Regions from separate parts of the Streptomyces sp. NBC_00464 genome, predicted to be linked through region 1. Evidence: riboswitches for the same ligand, from Rfam matches in the RefSeq annotation. Region 1 holds a riboswitch; the other holds the start of a gene.
The links. Region 1 has a riboswitch for ZMP and ZTP ahead of OG912_RS05725 (phosphoribosylaminoimidazolecarboxamide formyltransferase). Riboswitches for the same ligand answer to the same signal wherever they lie in the genome.

Region 1 (6,350 bases):
GCAGCGCAATGTGCTCGCCATGTCCGGGCGTGCCGTCGAGGCGGCGGGCGACGTGTCGACGCTGCTGCTCGACAAGACCGGCACCATCACCCTCGGCAACCGCCAGGCCGCCGAGTTCCTCCCCGTCGCAGGTGTGACGGAGGCCGAACTGGCGGACGCCGCCCAGCTCTCCTCGCTGGCCGACGAGACGCCCGAGGGCCGGTCCGTGGTGATTCTCGCCAAGGAGAAGTACGGCCTGCGCGAGCGCCACCAGGGCGAACTCGCCCACGCCGAGTGGGTGGCCTTCACCGCCCAGACCCGGATGTCGGGTGTGGACGTCGACGGACGCAAGGTCCGCAAGGGCGCGAGCGGATCGGTCGTCGCCTGGGTGAAGGAACGGGGCGGCAGCGTCTCCGCCGATGCGCAGGCGCTCACCGACCGCATCGCCGAGGCCGGCGGCACCCCGCTGCTGGTGGCCCGCGAGGACACGGACGGGGCCCGGGTCCTGGGTGTCATCCACCTCAAGGACGTGGTCAAGGAGGGCATGCGCGAGCGGTTCGACGAGCTGCGCCGGATGGGCATCCGTACGGTCATGATCACCGGCGACAACCCGCTGACCGCGAAGGCCATCGCCGAGGAGGCGGGTGTCGACGACTTCCTCGCCGAGGCCACCCCCGAGGACAAGATGGCCCTCATCAAGCGGGAGCAGGCCGGCGGCAAACTCGTCGCGATGACGGGCGACGGCACCAACGACGCCCCGGCGCTCGCCCAGGCCGATGTCGGCGTGGCCATGAACACCGGAACCTCGGCCGCCAAGGAGGCCGGGAACATGGTGGACCTGGACTCCAACCCGACCAAGCTGATCGAGATCGTCGAGATCGGCAAACAGCTCCTGATCACCCGAGGCGCACTCACGACGTTCTCCATCGCCAACGACGTCGCGAAGTACTTCGCGATCATTCCCGCGATGTTCGCCGTGGTCTACCCGGGCCTGGACAAGCTCAACATCATGGACCTGTCCTCGCCCCGGTCCGCGATCCTGTCCGCCGTGATCTTCAACGCGCTGATCATCGTCGCGCTGGTCCCGCTCGCCCTCAAGGGCGTCCGCTACCGCCCCAGCGGCGCCGACTCGATGCTCCGGCGCAATCTGGGCGTCTACGGACTCGGCGGCCTGATCGCCCCGTTCATCGGCATCAAGATCATCGACCTGATCATCTCCCTCATCCCCGGAATCGGCTGACCTGCCATGCACACCTCCGTAGGAAACTCCGCCCGACTGCTCTGGGCCGGACTGCGCGCCCTGCTCGTCCTCACCCTGGTCTGCGGCGTCATCTACCCGCTCGCCGTCACCGGCGTCGCCCAGGGCCTCATGCCCGGCCGCGCCAACGGCTCCGAGATCAGCGCCAACGGCAAGGTCGTCGGCTCCGAACTCATCGGCCAGCGCTACGACCTGCCCCTCAAGGAGGGCCAGGAGACCCCGGCCCCCGACCTCAAGTGGTTCCAGCCCCGCCCCTCCAACGGCCTCGGCACCAACAGCGTCAACACCCAGTACTCGCTGATCCTCTCCGGCGCGACCAACCGCTCCGGTGACAACAAGGAACTCATCGACTGGGTCACCGCCGCCAAGGCCGACGTCGTCAAGGACAACTCCGTCCCCGGCCACCCCGTCAGCCCTTCCCAGGTACCGGCAGACGCCGTCACCTCCTCCGGCTCCGGACTCGACCCCGACATCTCCCCGGCCTACGCCGACCTCCAGGTCAACCGCGTCGCCGCACGCAACCACCTCGACGCCGCCCAGGTCCAGAAGCTCGTCGACCAGCACACCGACGGCCGCATCCTCGGCTTCGTCGGCGAACCCCGGGTCAACGTCCTCCAGCTCAACATCGCGCTGAGACACCTCACCGACGAGGCCGGAACGCGCTGAACACCCCGAATGCCCGGGTCCGGCCACTACGGCCGGACCCGGGCATTGCCCGACCCCGTGCCGCATGCACATACTGGCGGCCGACAGGACCGACACACGGGGAGCGACATGACCGAGAGCACTGCCGCCACGGACGTCGGCGGGGAGGGCGGCACGACCGTCGCCGAGCGGCCGATGGTCCGGATCGAGGACCTGCACCGCTCCTACGGCTCCGGGGCCGGCGCCGTGCACGCGCTGCGTGGCGTGTCCTTCGAGGTGCCGCGCGGTGAGCTCGTCGCGCTCAAGGGGCGTTCCGGCTCCGGCAAGACGACCCTCCTCAACCTGGTCGGCGGCCTCGACACCCCCGACAGCGGCCGGATCACCGTGGACGGCACGGACCTCTCCTCGCTCGGCGAGAACGGGCTGCTGGAGCTGCGCCGCGACCGGATCGGCTTCATCTTCCAGTCGTTCGGCCTGATCCCGATCCTGACCGCGGCGGAGAACGTCGGCGTACCCATGCGGCTGCGCAAGGCCGATCCGCGTGAGCGCGAGGAGCGGGTCTCGCTGCTCCTCTCCCTGGTCGGCCTCGCCGACCACGCCGCTCAGCGCCCCGGCGAGCTCTCCGGCGGCCAGCAGCAGCGCGTGGCGATCGCCCGCGCGCTCGCCAACCGGCCCGCCCTGCTGATCGCCGACGAGCCCACCGGGCAGCTCGACGCGGAGACCGGCCTCGCGGTGATGGAACTGCTGCGCGCCGTCGTCCACAGCGAGGGCGTCACCGCGCTCGTCGCCACCCACGACGCCCAGCTGCTCGGCCTCGCCGACCGGGTGCTGGAGCTCAGCGACGGGCACATCATCGAGCACTGACAGGGGAGTTGGCGGCGCCGCTCCCCGTTCCCTAGGATCATTCCGTCGTGACTGGCGAAGGTGGATCACCACCGGGGAGCGACCCTCCACGGAGGAGCCGCCGACCGCCTGGGCGCTCCGTCGGTCCGTCCGACCAGGAGTGACCTGTGCGCATGCGCTATGGAATGAACCCCCAGCAGACCGCCGCCGAAGCCGCTCCCGTACATCCGGGACGCCCGCCGCTGAAGGTGCTGGGCGGCGTCCCGTCCTACATCAACTGGCTGGACGCCCTGAACGCCTGGCAGCTCGTCCGTGAGGCGGCCGCCGTGCTCGGCATGCCGGCCGCGACCTCGTTCAAGCACGTCTCGCCCGCCGGGGCGGCACTGGCCGGCCCGGTGGACGAGGCCGTCGCCCGCCTCCACGGCGTCGATCCCGCCACGGTCGGACCGCTGACCAGCGCCTACCTGCGGGCCAGGGACGGTGACCCCAAGTCCTCGTACGGGGACTTCGCCGCGGTCTCGCACGAGGTCGACGCCGAACTGGCCGAGCTGCTCGGCCGGGTCGTCTGCGACGGGATCGTCGCGCCCGGATACGCGCCGGGAGTGGCCGACGCGCTGAGCCGGAAGAAGAACGGCACCTTCCTCGTCATGGAGGCCGACCCGGACTTCACCGCCCCGGCCGCCGAGTCCCGCGAGGTCTTCGGCCTCCGGCTGTCCCAGGAGCGCGACCCCGTACCCGTGTCGGACGAAGTGATCGCGGACGTCGTGACCGGCGAGGTGCCGGCCGCCTCCCGCCGGGACCTGCTGCTCGGGCTCGTGGTGCTGCGCCGCACCCAGTCCAACGCGGTGTGCTACCTCAAGGACGGCATGGCCCTCGGGATCGGCGCGGGTCAGCAGTCCCGGGTGGACTGCACCCGGCTGGCCGGAGCCAAGACGGACACCTGGTGGCTCCGCAGGCATCCGCTGGTGCGTGATCTCGCCTTCCGTACGGGCATCCGCCGCCAGGAGCGGATCAACTGGCAGATCCGGCTCGTCGAGGGAGACCTGACCGCCGACGAGCGGGACCGCTGCCGGGACGCACTCGGCAGCGAGCCGCCCGAGCTGGACGCGGCGCTGCGCACCGAATGGCTCGGCCGGCTGACAGGGGTCTCCTTCGTGTCGGACGGCTCGCTGCCTTTCCGGGACAACGTCGACCACGCCCGCCGCCACGGGGTGACGTGCATCGCGGAGCCGGGCGGTTCGATCCGGTCCGACGAGGTCGAGGCCGCCTGCCGCGCCCACGGGATCGCCCTGGCCCGCACCGGCCTGCGGCTCTTCCACCACTGACGGCGGCCCCGCCCGCCCCGGCCCGGCCGAAGCGCCTCCGGCCGGGGCGGGGCGGGCTCCTCCGGCGGAGGCATCAGAGTTACGTCAATACGGAGCGCACCCGCACCCCCCGCCCGATATGCCGGAAATTCACGGGGTAGTTTCGACAGTGGCTGCCGCATCGGCCGCCACCGGTTTCCGTGAGAAGAGCCGGTTTCAGGAAGACAATGGGGCCATGGCGCGCGGCAAACTTCGGATCTACCTCGGTGCGGCACCCGGCGTCGGCAAGACGTACGCGATGCTCTCCGAGGCGCACCGCCGTGTGGAGCGGGGCACCGACTGCGTCGTCGGCTTCGTCGAGCACCACGACCGCCCCCGCACCGAGGTCATGCTGCACGGCCTCGAACAGATCCGGCGCCGCGAGATCGAGTACCGCTCCGCCGTCTTCACCGAGATGGACGTCGACGCAGTCCTGGAGCGGGCCCCGGCCGTCGCCCTGGTGGACGAACTCGCCCACACCAATGTGCCGGGCTCCCGCAACGCCAAGCGCTGGCAGGACGTCGAAGAGATCCTCCAGGCCGGCATCGACGTGGTCTCCACGGTCAACATCCAGCATCTGGAGTCCCTCGGTGACGTCGTCGAGTCCATAACGGGCGTACGCCAGCGCGAGACGGTGCCCGACGAAGTCGTCCGCCGCGCCGACCAGCTCGAACTTGTCGACATGTCGCCCCAGGCGCTGCGCCGGCGGATGGCCCACGGCAACATCTACAAGCCGGACCGGATCGACGCCTCGCTCTCCAACTACTTCCGCCCCGGCAACCTCACCGCCCTGCGCGAGCTGGCCCTGCTCTGGGTCGCCGACCGGGTCGACGAATACCTCCAGCAGTACCGGGGCGAGCACAACATCCGCACCACCTGGCAGGCCCGCGAACGCATCGTCGTCGGACTCACCGGCGGTCCCGAGGGCCGCACCCTCATCCGCCGCGCCTCCCGCATGGCGGCGAAGGGCTCCGGCAGCGAGATCCTCGCCGTCTACATCGCCCGCAGCGACGGACTGACGTCGGCCTCGCCCAAGGAGCTGACCGTCCAGCGCACCCTCGTCGAGGACCTCGGCGGCACCTTCCACCACGTCATCGGCGACGACATACCCTCCGCACTCCTCGAATTCGCCCGGGGCGTCAACGCCACCCAGATCGTCCTCGGCTCCAGCCGCCGCAAGGCCTGGCAGTACATCTACGGACCCGGCGTCGGCGCCACCGTCGCCCGAGAGTCCGGCACCGACCTCGACGTCCACATCGTCACCCACGACGAGGTCGCCAAGGGCCGCGGACTCCCCATCGCCCGCGGCGCCCGGCTCGGCCGGGCCCGCATCATCTGGGGCTGGCTCGTCGGCGTGGGCGGGCCGGTCCTCCTCTCGCTGCTCCTCAAGGGCATGGAGAACGGCCCGGGGCTCGCCAACGACGTCCTGCTCTTCCTCTTCATGACCGTCGCCGCCGCTCTGCTGGGCGGACTGCGGCCCGCCCTCGCGTCGGCCGCCGCGGGATCGCTGCTGCTGAACTACTGGTTCACCCCGCCCACCCACACCCTCACCGTGCAGGACCCCGAGAACTTCGTCGCCATCGTGATCTTCTTCGCGGTGGCCGTCGCGGTGGCCTCGGTCGTCGACCTCGCGGCCCGCCGCACCCACCAGGCCGCCAGACTGCGCGCCGAGTCCGAGATCCTCTCCTTCCTGGCCGGCAGCGTGCTGCGCGGCGAGACCACCCTGGCCGCGCTGCTGGACCGGGTCCGCGAGACCTTCGGCATGGAGTCCGTGGCCCTGCTGGAGCGGCAGAGCGACGTCGACCCGTGGACGTGCGCGGGCAGCGTCGGCCCGGCGCCGGTCGCCCGGCCCGATGACGCCGATGTGGACATGCCCGTAGGCGATCACATGGCCCTGGCCCTCTCCGGCCGGGTGCTGCCCGCGGAGGACCGCCGTGTGCTCGGTGCCTTCGCCGCCCAGGCAGCCGTCGTCCTGGACCGCCAGCGCCTGGTCGGTGAGGCCGAGACGGCCCGCCGGCTCGCCGAGGGGAACAGGATCAGGACCGCGCTGCTGGCCGCCGTCAGCCACGACCTGCGGACGCCCCTCGCAGCCATCAAGGCCGCGGTCAGCTCCCTGCGCTCCGACGACGTCGCCTGGTCCGACGACGACGAGGCCGAACTCCTCGAAGGCATCGAGAACGGCGCCGACCGCCTCGACCACCTCGTAGGCAACCTCCTCGACATGTCCCGCCTGCAGACCGGCACCGTCACCCCGCTGATCCGCGAGATCGACCTCGACGAGG
Region 2 (6,350 bases), 640 kb from region 1:
GGACGCGGACGGCTCGCTGATCCCGATCACCGACGAGGACCTCGGCGCGCTGCCGCTGCCCACAGCCAAGACGATCGAGATCGTCGCCTTCGTGCCGGCCGACTCCATCGACCCGCTCCAGATGGACGCGGCGTACTACCTCTCCGCGAACGGCGTGCCGGCGGCCAAGCCCTACACCCTGCTGCGCGAGGCGCTGAAGCGCAGCCAGAAGGTCGCCCTCGCCAAGTACGCGCTGCGCGGCCGGGAGCGCCTTGGCATGCTGCGGGTGGTCGACGACGTGATCGCGATGCACGGCCTGCTCTGGCCGGACGAGATCCGGGCTCCCGAAGGGGTCGCCCCGGAGAGTGACGTGTCGGTCCGGGACGCCGAACTCGACCTTGCGGACGCCCTGATGGACACGCTCGGCGAGGTCGACATGGAATCGCTGCACGACGACTACCGCGAGGCGGTCGAGGAGCTCATCGCGGCCAAGGCCTCCGGCGAGACCCTGGAGCCGGCCGCGGCCGGTGAATCCGGCGGGAAGGTCATCGACCTCCTCGCGGCCCTGGAGAACAGCGTCCGGGCGGCGAAGGAGGCCCGCGGGGAGGGCGAGGCGGGCGAGGCGGACGAGGAAGGCGAGGAAGGCGAGGAAGAGGCGCAGGTCGCGAAGGTCACCTCGATCGCCGACCGCAAGCCGTCCGGCTCCACCACCCGTAAGACCCCCACGGGCAAGTCGGTGTCGCGCGCCGGATCCGGCGGGGCCCGGAAGACGGCTTCCTCCTCGCCCAAGCCCTCGGGGGCGAAGAAGTCCACGGCGAGTACGAGCAAGCCGGCGGCGAAGAAGACCGCGTCCAGCGGCCGGTCCGGCGCGAAGAAGGCGGCGTCGAAGACCGGTGCGTCCAAGAAGACGGCGGCCAAGAAGCAGAGCGGGACCAAGACCGCCTCGCGCAAACGGGCCTCTGCGTAACGAGCCGGCCGTCACGGGGCACTGTGCCCCGTGACGGCCGGCTCGCCCCGTCACGTACCGCAAGGCTCAGCGCCTGCGGTACGAGCTCACATAGCCGGAGGCCGGCGTACCGACACCCGTCACGTCGTCGTAGCCCCGCACCGCCGACAGCGAGGCGTCCTTGCCCAGGCTGCGCACCGAGGTCCGCAGGCCGTCCGCCGCGTCGACACCGTTGACGAAGTCCACCCGGGCGACCGCGAGATCATGGCCGGCACCCAGCGGGTGGTCCGTCACGTCGTGGTACGCCTTCGTGTGGGAGCGGGCGTAGATCGCCGGGTTGGCGAAACCGATCGGACGCCCGCGCTGCGCCTGCTGCGCCAGGGCCTGGACACCGGCGATGACCGGCGCCGCAAGCGACGTACCACCGATGCGGTACTCGTCGTACCCCAGCGATCCGTCCGGCAGCGTCTGGGTCTGGCCCACCAGGAAACCGGTGTTCGGGTCCGCGACGGCCGCGATGTCCGGGGCCGTGCGCATCCGGGTCTTCCCGTTCGCCTTCGCCAGCGAGTCCGGCACGGTGCCGCGCTGGTAGAACGGCTGCTTCACGGTGGAGCTGGTGCCGCCGCCCGCGCCCGAGGTGTAGGCGCCGGGGAAGCCGGTCCAGCTCTTGCCGTCCGCCGACAGGGGAGCGTTCGTCGTGCCCCAGCCGGTCTCCCACTTGTACGTGTCGCCCTTGCCGACGGCCAGGGACGTACCGCCGACCGAGGTCACCCAGGCGGAGTTGGCGGGCACGTCGATCTGCTTGGTGCCGGTGGACGCGACGTTGTCGCCGTTGTCGCCGGAGGAGAAGTAGAAGCCGATGCCCTCGACCGCGCCCATCTTGAACACCTGGTCGTAGGCGAGCGCCAGGTCAGGGGTCTGGTTGGCCTCGACGTCGCCCCACGAGTTGGAGACGATGTCCGCGAGCCGGGAGTCGACGACCTTGTTCAGCGAGTCCAGCAGGTCGTTGTCGTAGCAGGACGCGCCGCCCACGTAGACGATGCCGGCATCCGGCGCGACCGCGTGCACGGCCTCGACGTCGAGGGTCTCCTCGCCGTACCAGCCGGAGGCCCCGCACTCCTCGGTCTTCGTGTAGTCGTCCGGCAGCACCTGGCTGAGCTGGCCGTGCCGGTAGGGCGCGTCACCGTTGCGCTTCGCGTACTCGGCGGCGTCCTGCGCGATGGTGGGGGAGGCGTACGCGTCGGTGATCGCGACGGTCACTCCCTTGCCGGTGTAACTCCCGGCCCCGTACGCGGCGCGCAGCTGCTTGCCGGTGTACCCCTTGACCGCGTAGGGCACCTTGGCCCCGTACGCGCTCGGCAGGGTGGAGGCGGTCTTCGACCCGAAGTAGGAGGAGAACGGGCCGGAGTTGCGGAACACCGCGTCCGGCGGCGGCAGCACCTCGTCGTGGCTCGACCTGTGCGGTGCGTTGTCCAGGCCCGAGACGGCGAGTACGACATCGCTGAGCGCGGCGGGCACGGAGGCGGTGGAGGCAGGGGCGCGATAGGTCCGGCTGCCCTTGCGGTAGTTGTGCAGCTGGGTGCTGAACGCCTTCTCGGTCCGGGCTACTTCACCGGTGGCCGAGACGTAGTGCTGGTTGGCGCCGGTGACGGTCAGCCCGCTGGACTCCAGCCACCGGCTCACCCGGTCGATCTGGTCCTGGGTGGCCCCGAACCGCGCCTGCGCCTGCGTGGCGCTCAGGTACTTCCCGTACGACGGCGACTGCGGGTCGGAGACGGCTGCCGCGTAGGCGGCCAGCCCCTTCGCGTCCCGCCCGGCGAGGTGGACCCGGACGGCGACCTTTCCGCTGTCGGCCGTTGCTCCCCGGTCGGCCGTGGCGGTGGCCCAGGCCGGTTTGGTGCCCTGCAGCGCGTCCCGGCCGCTCGGCGCGGAATCCGCGCTGGCGTTGGGTATCCCGAGAGCGAGCGCACCGGCGAGCAGTGGCAGTGTCGCCGCCATGCTCAGCCCGGCGCGTCGTCGGGCGCGGCTGATTCTCAAAGTAACCCCCTGCGATGTGGGTCTCGCGTGTGGCGCATGTGCCGAATGATGTGCGCATGTAATGCGCCACTCTGGCGAGGAACGCCTCATGTATGGGGCATGCATTCACCAAGAATCAGCCAAGGTGGCCTGGACCACCGCCGGTTCGCGCCGAATCGGCGGGTATCGGGCACGTTGTCCGGTCACTCCTGACCGATCCGGATGACCGACGACAGGTCAGCCCGCGGCTGCCGGGTCTATCAGCCCGCTGCCGAAGGACGTCGAGGAGGTCACATACGTGCACCCGGTGTACCGGTAGCCGGGCTCGATCTTCGAACCGTCCGCGTAGCTGGTGGCATCGGCCCCGGAGCCGGCGGAGCCCTCGCGGTGCTTGTAGAGGAAGTGGTACTCGCCCGCGGGCAACCGCAGTGTCACGTGCGGATAGCTCTTCCCCGTGCTCTTGCACGCTCTGAGAGCCCCCGTCGACCAGGAGTACGACGTGCAGCTCCCGCAGCCCTTGATGGCCACCCGGCCCGTGACCGGCCCCGTGTAAAGAATCTCGACCCCGTCCGGGGCGTCGTTGGAGATGACGAGCTCCATCCGCGCACTGCCCGGCGCACTCCCGGGCGGCAGCCGCTTCCCGGCCTCCGGCCGGGTGTCGGCTATCTCCGCGGCGATCGCGATGTCCTGGGCCCGTCCCCGGCGCTTGTCCTTCCGGTAGGTGTCGGCGAAACCGGTCAGCGTCCTGCGCGCCTCACCGAACTCCTTGTCCTTGAACTCGTCCAGCCCGCAGGCGTAGACGCCGTCCCTGATTCCCCCGTCGGCGTCCTTGGTCAGCGCCGCGATGTCCTTGCCGGGCAACGAGGCCGTCGTCGCCCGCAGTTGGCGCAGCTGCTCCGTCGCCGCGCAGGGGTCGTCGCCGCGCACCGCGCCCGTCCGCGCCGCGATCTCCTTCGAGACGGCGGGCCCGACCTGCCCGGCCTGCGGGGACCCCGGGAACGTACGCAGCAGCTCGCCGAGCGCCCCGCCGCTCGCTCCCGCCGAGCCGTCCCGCAACTGCGAGACCCCGCACGCGTACAGGGAAATGGCCAGCGGCTCGTCGGGATACCGGGCCAGATCGCCCAGCAGCCCGGGATCGATCGAGTCGGGCACCGAACGCAGATAGGTCAGCGGCTCAATGGCCTCGCAGTGCTTCTTCTGTCGGTACGGCGCTGCTATGGCCCGGTAGTACGCGTCCAGCCGCGCCGGTACGAGCTTTCCGGCCCGCGATCCGGCATGGTCCTCACCGAGTTCGCGGTAGACGGCGAGCGCCGAACGGTAGTCCTGCTGAGCCGCCCCGAAGGGTTTGGCCGACGCCGCCTCGACCGTGCGGTTGCCCTCGTCCAGCCGGTCGAGCAGCATCTGCTCGACCGCCTCGTCCTGCGCGGAGCCGTAGTACACCGCACCGCCGGCAGGAACCGCCAGCATGACGAGCCCCGCTCCGGCCGCGACCACCGGCCGCCAGGACCCGCCCACCGCCGCGCGCCGCGCCGTCCACGCACCGTCGCCCGCGGCGACGGCCAGCGCGAGCAGATACCCGGTGACCAGGCCCCCGGACATGCCGTCGGGATCGGCGGGCAGGGCCGCGAGCAGCAGCCAGCCCGTCGCCACCCAGCACAGGAAGGCGCGGAACCACCGGCGCACCAGGACATACCCGAGCCCGAGACCGGTGAGATTGAGCAGGGCGACGGCCACCGCACGCACCACCGCACCGGGCGGCACCGGCCCCGGCGGCTCCGCGGGCGGCGGCCCGGACGGCCGGTCCGGGGGCACCCACCCGGGCGGCACCTGCCCCGGTGGCGGCGACTGTCCCGCCGACAGCGGTGCCCGTGCCGGCCGAGGCGGCACCGCCCACGTCCCGGACTCCGCGCGCTGCTGATCCCCCGACTCCATACGGTCCCCCCACCGTTGAGCCCCGACTCCGTCCCGATGAATCTGCCCACGTTCTTCACTGTCCACTCACATCCGAAGGGGTGTGAACCAGGGCGGAACTGGACACTCCGCACGCCCCTTGCGCCCCTTCGCGCTCCTTCGGGCGCCCGGATGCCCAGCCCCGGAACGCCCCGCCCGGTAGGGTGCGAGACACCGCGACTGGCGCGCATCCCCTCCGGGGGATGCTCAGTGGAATCGACCACGAGGGAGCGGTGCATCCCGGGCCTGCCCGGGTTCGTCATCGCCGGAGAGCCGTCCGCCTGGGCATCCGGGTCCACGCCGCAGCAACGCGGCCGACCCGGGAGGATCCCGTGACAGTGACCGCATCCGTACCCTCGCACCCCCGCCACCCCGCGCTGGCGGCAGCCGATCCGGAGCTTGCCGCGCTGGTGGCCGCCGAGGAACAGCTCCAGGCCGACACCCTCCGCCTGATCCCCAGCGAGAACTACGTCTCCGCAGCCGTCCTCGAAGCGTCGGGCACGGTCCTCCAGAACAAGTACTCCGAGGGCTACCCCGGCAAGCGGTACTACGAGGGCCAGCAGATCATCGACCAGGTCGAGACGCTCACCGTCGAACGGGCCAAGGCGCTCTTCGGCATGGACCACGCCAACGTCCAGCCCTACTCCGGCTCCCCGGCCAACCTCGCCGTCTACCTGGCCTTCCTCAAGCCCGGCGACACCGTGCTCGGCATGTCGCTCCCCATGGGCGGCCATCTCACCCACGGCTGGGGCGTCTCGGCCACCGGCACCTGGTTCAACGGCGTCCAGTACGGGGTGCGGCGCGACACGGGCCGTGTCGACCTGGACGAGGTCCGCGACCTGGCCCTCGCCGAACGCCCCAAGCTGATCTTCTGCGGCGGCACCGCCGTCCCCCGGGAGATCGACTTTGCCGGCTTCGCCGAGATCGCCCGCGAGGTGGGCGCGGTCCTGGTCGCGGACATCGCCCACATCGCGGGCCTGATCGCCGGCGGCGCGCACCCCTCGCCCGCCCCGCACGTGGACGTCGTCTCCACCACCACCCACAAGACCCTGCGCGGCCCGCGCGGCGCGATGCTCCTGAGCCGTGCCGAACACGCCCGCGCCCTCGACCGCGCTGTCTTCCCCGGCCTCCAGGGCGGCCCGCACAACCAGACCACGGCGGCCATCGGCGTGGCCCTGCGTGAGGCCGCCGCACCGGACTTCCGCACCTACGCCCACGACGTGGTGACCAACGCCCGCACCCTGGGCGAGGAACTGGCGGCCCGCGGCTTTGACCTCGTCTCGGGAGGCACGGACAACCACCTCCTCCTGATCGACCTCACGGGCAAGGACGTCCCCGGCAAGACCGCGGCCAAGGCCCTGGACCGCGCCGGTATCGTCGTCAACTACAACACCGTCCCCTACGACACCCGGAAGCCCTTCGACCCCTCGGGCATCAGGATCGGCACCCCGGCCCTGAC

Region 2: another riboswitch for ZMP and ZTP. It lies ahead of glyA (serine hydroxymethyltransferase); the one in region 1 lies ahead of OG912_RS05725 (phosphoribosylaminoimidazolecarboxamide formyltransferase).

What each region holds. Positions count from the first base shown of each region.
Region 1 covers NZ_CP107899.1:1,334,113-1,340,462, reverse strand. The annotation lists gene kdpB (potassium-transporting ATPase subunit KdpB) at 1-1,219, shown strand, start outside; gene OG912_RS05735 (potassium-transporting ATPase subunit C) at 1,226-1,903, shown strand; gene OG912_RS05730 (ABC transporter ATP-binding protein) at 2,012-2,746, shown strand; ZMP/ZTP riboswitch at 2,784-2,867, shown strand; gene OG912_RS05725 (phosphoribosylaminoimidazolecarboxamide formyltransferase) at 2,899-4,050, shown strand; gene OG912_RS05720 (sensor histidine kinase KdpD) at 4,265-6,350, shown strand, end outside.
Region 2 covers NZ_CP107899.1:1,970,071-1,976,420, reverse strand. The annotation lists gene ku (non-homologous end joining protein Ku) at 1-946, shown strand, start outside; gene OG912_RS08430 (S53 family peptidase) at 1,013-2,923, opposite strand; gene OG912_RS08425 (tetratricopeptide repeat protein) at 3,179-4,675, opposite strand; gene OG912_RS08420 (hypothetical protein) at 4,656-4,859, shown strand; ZMP/ZTP riboswitch at 5,058-5,185, shown strand; gene glyA (serine hydroxymethyltransferase) at 5,230-6,350, shown strand, end outside.